DNA from 3 places in the Pseudoalteromonas sp. Xi13 genome. Region 1 is predicted to be linked to each of the others. Evidence: predicted binding sites of a transcription regulator. Region 1 holds the regulator's gene; each other region holds the start of a gene.

The links. Region 1 encodes MetJ, which represses methionine synthesis genes. Its sites were predicted from a motif close to TAGACGTCTAGACGTCTA; they were not measured.
Region 2: metK (methionine adenosyltransferase) is a predicted target of MetJ. The motif match lies at 1,339-1,356, and genes of this name have one in related genera.
Region 3: metA (homoserine O-succinyltransferase) is a predicted target of MetJ. The motif match lies at 1,140-1,157, and genes of this name have one in related genera.

What each region holds. Positions count from the first base shown of each region.
Region 1 is NZ_CP034439.1:355,447-358,721, reverse strand. Features, by position in the region: gene metB (cystathionine gamma-synthase) at 1-1,205, opposite strand, end outside; gene metJ (met regulon transcriptional regulator MetJ) at 1,474-1,794, shown strand; gene EJ103_RS01600 (malic enzyme-like NAD(P)-binding protein) at 1,856-3,097, opposite strand.
Region 2 is NZ_CP034439.1:2,836,481-2,839,755, reverse strand. Features, by position in the region: gene metK (methionine adenosyltransferase) at 86-1,237, opposite strand; gene tkt (transketolase) at 1,542-3,275, shown strand, end outside.
Region 3 is NZ_CP034439.1:981,372-984,646, forward strand. Features, by position in the region: gene ettA (energy-dependent translational throttle protein EttA) at 1-999, opposite strand, end outside; gene metA (homoserine O-succinyltransferase) at 1,234-2,181, shown strand; gene EJ103_RS04435 (homocysteine S-methyltransferase family protein) at 2,171-3,244, shown strand; gene metH (methionine synthase) at 3,253-3,275, shown strand, end outside.

The DNA of each region.
Region 1 (3,275 bases):
TTGGCATTGCCTGCAGCTTTACCAACACGCCCTACATTTTTATTTTGACCAGGTTTAACTAAGTTAAATACACGTTCAAAATCAGCCAGTAGGTCTTCTACATCTTCAATACCGACCGAAATACGAATTAGCGTATCGCCCACACCCGCCTCTAAACGTGCTTGAGCTTCCATACCTGCGTGAGTCATGGTCGCAGGATGACAAATTAAACTCTCAACCCCACCTAACGATTCTGCTAAGCTAAATTCTTTAAGGCTCGTTAAAAACGCCGCTGCATCATCTACATCGCCTTTAATATCAAAACTAACCATACCACCAAACCCAAGCTGTTGGGCTTTAGCAAGCGCATGTTGAGGATGCGATTCAAGGCCTGGGTAGTAAACTTGGCTAACATACTCAGAGCTTTCTAAGTATTTAGCAATTGCCAGGGCATTTTCTTGGTGCTGTTTTAAACGCACATTTAAAGTACGTAAACCACGTAACGTTAAATAGCTATCAAATGGTGCGCCGGTAATACCAATGTTATTGGCCCACCAAGCAAGCTCATCACCAAGCTCTTGTGTTGCAGCAACAACTGCACCGCCTACAACATCAGAATGGCCGTTTATATATTTAGTGGTTGAGTGCACAACAATATCTACGCCAAACTTAATTGGGTTTTGTAATGCCGGTGATAAAAAGGTGTTATCGGCGGCCACTAATGCACCGCACTGTTTTGCTATATCCGTCACGGCTTTAATATCCGTTAGGCGCAGCACAGGGTTACTTGGTGTTTCTATCCAAATTAATTTAGGTTTAATGGTTAAAATTTGTTCTAGGCTTTCTGGTTTAGTTAAATCAAGTACTTTAAGTTTAAGCAAGCCGCGCTTTTCTAACGACGTAAATAAACGGTAGCTGCCGCCATAACAATCGTGAGGAATAACCAATGTATCATCGTTATTTAATAGCTGTGTGGCTAAGTGCACTGCTGCCATGCCCGTAGCAGTAATAATTCCGCGTGCGCCACCTTCAAGTTCTGCTAAAGTTTCAGCTAAAATATCGCGATTAGGATTACCACTGCGTCCATAGTCGTATGCGCGCTTAGTATCAAAATCGGCAAACGAATAAGTCGTCGATAAATAAATTGGCGGTACAACGGCGCCATGATGTTTATCGGCATCAACCCCATTTCGTACAGCAATGGTTGCTTTGTTTTTTTCGCTCATATTCGTCACCTGATTAATTTGGATGTTTAGACGTCTAAAAGAGTAAGTTATCCATTATAATAAGTCAAAGCATTTAAAGCTCTAGATGGCTAAAAATAACAGACGCGTAAAACTTCAAGAAAGCTGTATTTACTATTACAGCTAGCTTATTAAGATAGATTGCTATCTATTATTTGACTATCTTTTTTAAAACGATAGAATTTCACGCATATTTACACGCTTTTTACGCCGTGTGAGAAATTAATAATCTGAGGCAACGATACATCTTATGGCTAAATGGAATGGTGAGTATATTCACCCATACGCAGAACACGGGAAAAAATCAGAGCAAGTTAAAAAGATCACCGTTTCGATCCCGCTAAATGTATTAAAAGTATTAACTGATGAGCGTACACGTCGTCAAATAAACAACCTGCGTCATGCAACAAACAGCGAGTTACTATGCGAAGCGTTTTTGCATGCCTTTACAGGCCAGCCATTACCTAATGATGATGACCTACGTAAAGATAACGCAGAAAAAGTACCTGAAGAAGTTAAAAAAATAATGCAAGAAATGGGTTTAGAAGTGCCTATTTTAGACGAAGAATAAAACGTCTTTTTAAACAAAAAAACCTCAGCATGCTGAGGTTTTTTTGTTTAAGCGCTATAGATTACGCCATATAATTTTCCGGTAAGTCAATTTGTGCCACGCCCGATTCAACAGCAGCAATAGCAACCGCCTTGGCTATACGTGGTAATAAACGCGGGTCCATCGGTTTAGGAATAATGTAGTCTGCACCAAATTCGAGCTTTTCTACACCCGCTGCTTTTAATACTTGCTCAGGCACTGGCTCTTTAGCAATACTACGAATAGCTTCAACAGCGGCTATTTTCATTTCATCGTTAATTGCGCTTGCACGTACATCAAGTGCACCACGGAAAATAAACGGGAAACATAAAACATTATTAACTTGGTTAGGGAAATCAGAACGCCCCGTTGCCATAATTAAGTCTTTACGAGCACTATGCGCAAGCTCAGGTGCAATTTCAGGATCTGGGTTTGAACATGCAAACACCACTGGCTTATCAGCCATTAGTTTTAGATCTTCAGGTGCAAGTAAGTTAGGACCCGATACACCTACAAACACATCAGCATCAGCAATTACATCTTGTAGAGTACGTTTATCTGTATTGTTAGCAAAAAGCTGTTTGTATTCGTTTAAGTCATCGCGGCGAGTATGAATAACCCCTTTGCGGTCTAGCATATAAATATGTTCGCGCAGTGCACCACACTTAATTAACAGCTCCATGCAAGCAACCGCTGCAGCGCCTGCACCTAAACATACAATAATTGCATCTTCTATTGATTTGCCCTGCACTTCTAAGGCGTTAAGCATACCTGCTGCAGTTACAATAGCGGTACCGTGTTGGTCATCATGAAAAACCGGAATACTGCAACGCTCAATAAGTGCTTTTTCAATTTCAAAACACTCTGGCGCTTTAATATCTTCTAAGTTAATACCACCAAACGTATCGGCAATATTAGCCACTGTATTTATAAAGTCTTCGGTGGTGCGATGCTTAACTTCAATATCAATAGAATCTAGGCCAGCAAAACGTTTAAATAAAAGCGCCTTACCTTCCATAACAGGTTTAGAGGCTAATGGCCCTAAATTACCCAAACCTAAAATTGCCGTACCATTACTGATCACCGCAACCATATTACCTTTACCGGTATATTTATATGCATTGGCTGGGTCTGCTGCAATTTCGCGCACAGGCTCTGCAACACCGGGGCTGTATGCTAATGCTAAATCTTGCACCGTTTCGGCTGGTTTTGTTAGCTCAATGCTGATTTTGCCTGGAACGGGGTGAGAGTGGTAGTGTAATGCTTGTTCACGAAAATCTGACATAACGCGATGGTATCCTGCAATTTAAGTTAAGTGAGAGGGAGTATGGGGCTAAGATACTCTTATTATTTTTAAATTCCAAGCAATATCAGGTCTATCCTGTTATATGCTATATCCGTTAATTTTAAGTGATTTATCAGCAACTTCGCTAAAAGTTATCAATATTAAACAAATAAAAATT
Region 2 (3,275 bases), 1.2 Mb from region 1:
ATTGATATAAATAGTATAATTAGCCTTTGCTTTAGATATAAAAACGGCCCTTAAAAGGGCCGTTTATTATTTAATGCATTTTGGCTTAAAGGCCAGCAGCTGCGCGAAGTGCGTCTGCTTTATCTGTACGTTCCCATGGGAATTCGTCACGACCAAAGTGACCGTATGCCGCTGTTGGTTGGTAAATTGGGCGCTCTAAATCAAGCATTTGAATTAAGCCGTAAGGGCGTAGGTCAAAGTGCTCACGAATAAGCTCAATTAAACGACCTTCTTCAAGCTTGCTTGTACCAAAGGTTTCAACGCTGATAGAGGTAGGCTCTGCTACACCAATTGCGTAAGATACTTGTAGCTCACACTTATCAGCAAGGCCAGCCGCAACTACGTTTTTAGCAACGTAACGTGCAGCGTATGCAGCTGAGCGGTCAACTTTTGATGGATCTTTACCTGAGAAAGCACCACCACCGTGACGTGCCATACCGCCGTATGTATCTACGATGATTTTACGACCTGTTAAACCACAGTCGCCCATAGGTCCGCCAATTACAAAGCGACCCGTTGGGTTAATGAAAAATTTAGTCGCGCTAGTAATAAGCTCTGCAGGAAGTACCGGCTTAATGATGGTTTCCATCACGGCTTCTACTAAGTCATTTTGCGAAATTTCTTCAGCGTGCTGAGTAGAAAGCACAACTGCATCAATACCTACTGGCTTGCCGTTTTCGTATGCAAAAGTTACTTGAGATTTTGCATCTGGGCGTAACCAGTTAAGCTCGCCGCTTTTACGTACTTGCGCTTGGCGCTGTACTAAACGGTGTGAGTAAGTAATTGGCGCAGGCATTAGTACTTCTGTTTCGTTACATGCATAACCAAACATTAAGCCTTGGTCGCCAGCACCTTGTTCTTCTGGGCTAGTACGGTCAACACCTTGGTTAATATCAGGAGACTGCTTACCAATTGTGTTTAAAATTGCACACGAGTCTGCATCGAAACCCATGTCTGAATGCGTGTAGCCAATTTCACGTACTGTTTTACGTGTAATTTCTTCAATATCAACCCATGCGCTAGTGGTAATTTCACCACCAACCATAACCATACCGGTTTTTACGTAAGTTTCGCACGCAACACGGGCATGAGAGTCTTGCTCTAGGATAGCATCAAGTACCGCATCAGAGATTTGATCGGCGATTTTATCCGGATGACCTTCAGAAACAGATTCAGAAGTAAATAAATGTTTTGCCATTGTATTTCTGCTCACAAATATTGCGCTTCACAAACGTCGGTATTAGCGCTAAAAAATTAAGGGGCGTATTTTATCTAAAACAAAACACCTTGCATAGTGTTTTTACGCCTAGACGTCTAAATAAAATGAGTAATAACTTTTTGGTCTTAAAAAATATTCATAATAGCCCATTTTTATGGGGTTTTTAATTGCACACTGCACCCACATTAAGTAAGAATGGTTGCTATAACAGCTCTTAAGTTACTTAAGGGTATTAACGAACACATAAGTACCCGCGCAAATACACATAAAGGTAGGAGAATTCATGCCATCTCGCAAAGAACTTGCAAATGCTATTCGCGTCTTGTCAATGGACGCAGTACAAAAGGCCAAATCTGGCCACCCTGGAGCCCCTATGGGCATGGCCGATATCGCAGAAGTATTATGGCGCGATTATCTAAAGCATAATCCAACTAATCCAGAGTGGGCTGACCGTGACAGATTTATTCTTTCAAATGGCCACGGTTCAATGCTTATCTATTCTCTATTGCACCTAACTGGTTACGACTTACCACTTGATGAAATTAAAAACTTCCGTCAAATGCATTCTAAAACGCCAGGCCACCCTGAGTACGGTTATGCACCAGGAATTGAAACTACTACGGGCCCACTAGGTCAGGGGATCACAAATGCGGTAGGTATGGCGATTGCTGAAAAAGCGCTTGCTGCACAATTTAACCGTGAAGGCCACGACATTGTTGATCACTACACATATGCATTTATGGGTGACGGTTGTTTAATGGAAGGTATTTCTCATGAAGCATGTTCACTTGCTGGCACATTAGGCCTTGGCAAGTTAGTGGCTTTTTGGGATGACAACGGTATTTCAATCGATGGTGAAGTAGAAGGTTGGTTTAGCGACGATACACCAGCACGATTTAAAGCGTACGGCTGGCATGTAATAAGTGACGTTGATGGCCACGACAGCGATGCTGTTAGTGCTGCAATAGCAGAGGCTCAAAGTGTTACTGACAAACCATCGCTAATTTGTTGTAAAACAGTGATTGGTTACGGTTCACCTAACAAATCTGGTAGCCACGATTGTCACGGTGCGCCATTAGGTGATGACGAAATTACAGCGTCTCGCGAATTTTTAGGCTGGTCTGGCGGTGCATTTGAAATCCCTGATGATATTTACGCACAGTGGGATAGCAAAGAAAAAGGTCAACAGCTTGAATCTAGCTGGGACGAAAAATTTGCAGCATACGCAAAGGCATTCCCAGAGCTTGCAGCTGAATATAAGCGCCGTATTAATAACGAACTTCCAGGCGATTGGGCTGAAAAATCTCAAGCATACATAGAGCAACTACAAGCAAACCCTGCAAACCCTGCATCTCGTAAAGCGTCGCAAAATGCATTAAATGCATTTGGCCCGTTATTACCAGAGTTCATGGGGGGCTCAGCCGATTTAGCTGGATCAAACTTAACAATTTGGGATGGCTCTAAAGGGCTAACTGCAGACGATGCAAGCGGTAACTACGTTTACTACGGTGTACGTGAGTTTGGTATGTCGGCAATTATGAATGGTATTGCCCTTCATAAAGGTTTTATTCCTTACGGTGCAACGTTCTTAATGTTTGTTGAATACGCAAAAAATGCGGTACGTATGGCTGCACTAATGAAGCAACCAAGCATTTTTGTATACACGCACGATTCAATCGGCCTAGGTGAAGACGGTCCAACTCACCAACCGGTAGAGCAAATTGCTAGCATGCGTTTAACGCCAAACTTATACAACTGGCGCCCGTGTGACCAAGTTGAGTCGGCAATTGCATGGCAACAAGCTATTGAGCGTAAAGACGGTCCTACATCACTTATCTTTACTCGCCAAGGCCTTGAGCAACAAGCGCGTGACGCTCAGCAATTAGCAGATGTTAAAAAGGGTGGTTACATCCTTAGCTGTGACGGCGAGCCAGAGCTAATTATTATTGCAACAGGTTCTGAGGTGCAACTAGCACAAGACTCTGCAGTAGAGCTACGCAGCCAAGGTAAAAAGGTA
Region 3 (3,275 bases), 630 kb from region 1:
ACGTAAGTTATTAACTTCAAGTACTTGGTCGCCTAAACGCGGGCCAGGTGGAATAAATAGCTCGTTAGTTTCGTTACGCTTTTGGTAATCAGACTGCTGTAGCTCACTAAACTGCGCCATACGCGCTTTAGACTTAGCTTGGCGACCTTTAGGGTTTGAACGTACCCACTCAAGTTCTTGAGCAATTGATTTTTGACGTGCTTTTTCAGATTTTTGCTCTTGTTGTAAGCGCGCATCTTTTTGCTCAAGCCAAGAAGAGTAGTTACCTTCCCACGGAATACCTTCACCACGGTCAAGCTCTAGTATCCAGCCAGCTACATTATCAAGGAAGTAACGGTCATGCGTTACCGCCACAACAGTGCCTTCGTAATCATGTAAGAAGCGCTCAAGCCAAGCAACCGACTCAGCATCTAAGTGGTTAGTAGGCTCATCGAGAATAAGCATATCTGGCTTTTCGAGTAATAAACGACAAATAGCAACACGGCGGCGCTCACCACCTGAAAGGTGCTCAATTTTAGCATCCCACTCAGGTAAACGAAGTGCATCAGCAGCGCGTTCTAAAACGTTATCGATGTTGTGACCATCGTGCGCTTGAATGATTGCTTCAAGCTCGCCTTGCTCTTTTGCTAGGGCGTCAAAGTCAGCGTCTTCCATTGCGTACTCGTTGTACACTTCGTCAAGGCGATTAAGGGCATGTTTTACTTCGCCAACAGCTTCTTCAACTATTTCGCGTACTGTTTTGCTTTCATCCAGTACTGGCTCTTGCGGTAAGTAACCAATTTTAGTACCAGGTTGAGGGCGAGCTTCACCTTCAAAGTCTTGATCAACACCGGCCATAATGCGAAGTAATGTAGATTTACCAGCACCATTTAAACCTAGCACACCAATTTTAGCGCCAGGGAAAAAGTGCAACGAAATATCTTTTAAAATTGTGCGCTTAGGTGGCACAACTTTAGATACTCGACTCATCGAGAATATAAACTTATCAGGTAAAACCATGGAGGAAAGCCTTCAAATAATAATAAAAATTTCAATGTTGTATTGTAGTGGCTCACGGGTGAAACAGTCAACGAATGGCGGGTTTTAAAGCGCTAATGGCTGCAGGTTGATAAAGTATAAAATCATGAATAAATTTCATTTAGACATCTATACATCTAGAGGTTGATATTTTTAGCATACTGTTCATAATGAGAGCGTATAAATTCTCGGTTTTTATGAGTAGGAGTAAAAAATATGCCAATTACAGTGAAAGACGAGCTACCGGCTATTGCCCGTTTACGTGAAGAAAACGTGTTTGTAATGCCAAAAAGTCGCGCAAAAACGCAAGAAATTCGTCCTATGCGTTTGGCTATTTTAAATTTAATGCCTAATAAAGTAGAAACCGAAGTGCAGTTTATTCGTTTGCTTGCCAATTCTCCTTTGCAAGTAAATGTAGAGTTATTGCGCCTAGATACGCACCGCAGCAGTAGCAACTCAGAAGAGCACCTAGATACCTTTTACCGTTATTTTTCAGAAGTGAAAGACAATAACTACGATGCGCTAATTGTTACCGGCGCGCCACTCGCACACCTTGAATACGACGATGTTGCGTACTGGGATGAGCTAAAAGTGATTATTGATTGGGCAGAGCAGCACGTTACCTCTACGCTGTTTTCGTGCTGGGCGGCGCATGCGGCGCTGTATCACCGTTACAATTTAAAACGCGATTTAAAAGAAGATAAACTTTGTGGTGTGTTTACTCACCAGTGTTACTTTGATCACGGGGCACTTACTCGTGGCTTTGACGACACCTTTTTAGTGCCGCACTCACGTTATGGCCACATAGATATAAATAAAATAAATGCCTGCGACGATATAGTCGTGCTGGCTGGCTCAGAAAAAGTAGGCGCTTACTTAATGAAAAATAAGTCGGGCAGCCAAGTGTTTATAACCGGCCACCCAGAATACGATGCCGACACACTAAAAGCAGAGTACGAGCGAGACTTACAAAAAAGCCCTGATGCGCCAAAACCCGAAAACTATTTTCCAGATAACGACGCAAGCAAAAAGCCGTCAAAAACGTGGCAAAGCCATGCCTTTTTGCTGTTTTCGAACTGGTTAAATTACTACGTGTACCAAACGACCCCTTATGATATTAATTTAGTTAGCCAAGATGTGAGGACTAACAACTATGCCGAATAACGTGCAAAACAATAATAAACACAGCGAATTAAGCGCTGCATTAAAAGAGCGTATTTTAATTTTAGATGGCGCCATGGGCACCATGATCCAAACTCACAAGCTTGAAGAAGAAGACTACCGAGGCGAGCGCTTTAAAGACTGGCACGTACTAATTAAAGGCAATAACGATTTATTAAGCCTTACAAAACCTGAGTTAATTGCCGATATACACCGCAGCTTTTTAGCCGCCGGTGCAGACATTATTGAAACCAATACCTTTAACTCAACCACCATTTCGATGGAAGATTACGACATGGCAAGCATAAGCCGTGAAGTAAACCTAGAGTCGGCAAAACTCGCACGCGCAATATGTGACGAGTTCACCGCTAAAAACCCAGAAAAACCACGCTACGTAGCCGGTGTGTTAGGGCCAACCTCTAAAACCTGCTCAATTTCGCCAGATGTAAACGACCCAGGCTATCGTAATATTACCTTTGATAAGCTGGTTACTGCGTATGTTGAGTCTACCCTTGCATTAATGGAAGGCGGCGCCGATTTAATACTTATCGAAACCATTTTCGACACGCTAAATGCAAAAGCGGCCTCATTCGCAGTAGAAGAAGCGTTTGAGCAAGCAGGGCGCACATTACCTGTAATGATCTCAGGCACAATTACCGATGCCTCTGGGCGTACGCTTTCGGGGCAAACCACCGAAGCATTTTATAACTCTATTCGCCATATTAAGCCGCTTTCTATAGGCCTTAACTGCGCTCTAGGGCCAGATTTACTTCGCCAATACGTAGAGGAACTTTCGCGCGTATGCGAAACATTTACCTCAGTACACCCAAATGCAGGTTTACCGAATGAGTTTGGTGAGTACGACCTAGAAGCAGAGGACATGGCGAAAGAGATTATAGACTGGGGCAAATCGGGCTTCATAAATATTGTTGGTGGTTGCTGCGGCACCACGCCTGCGCATATTCGTGCGTTTGCCAATGGGCTTGAAGGCGTTAAACCTCGCGCGTTGCCAGAGCTTGATGTTCGCATGCGTTTATCAGGCCTTGAAGCCTGTAACTTAAACTAGGAGCCAACATGACCCAGCAAATTGCAGTATT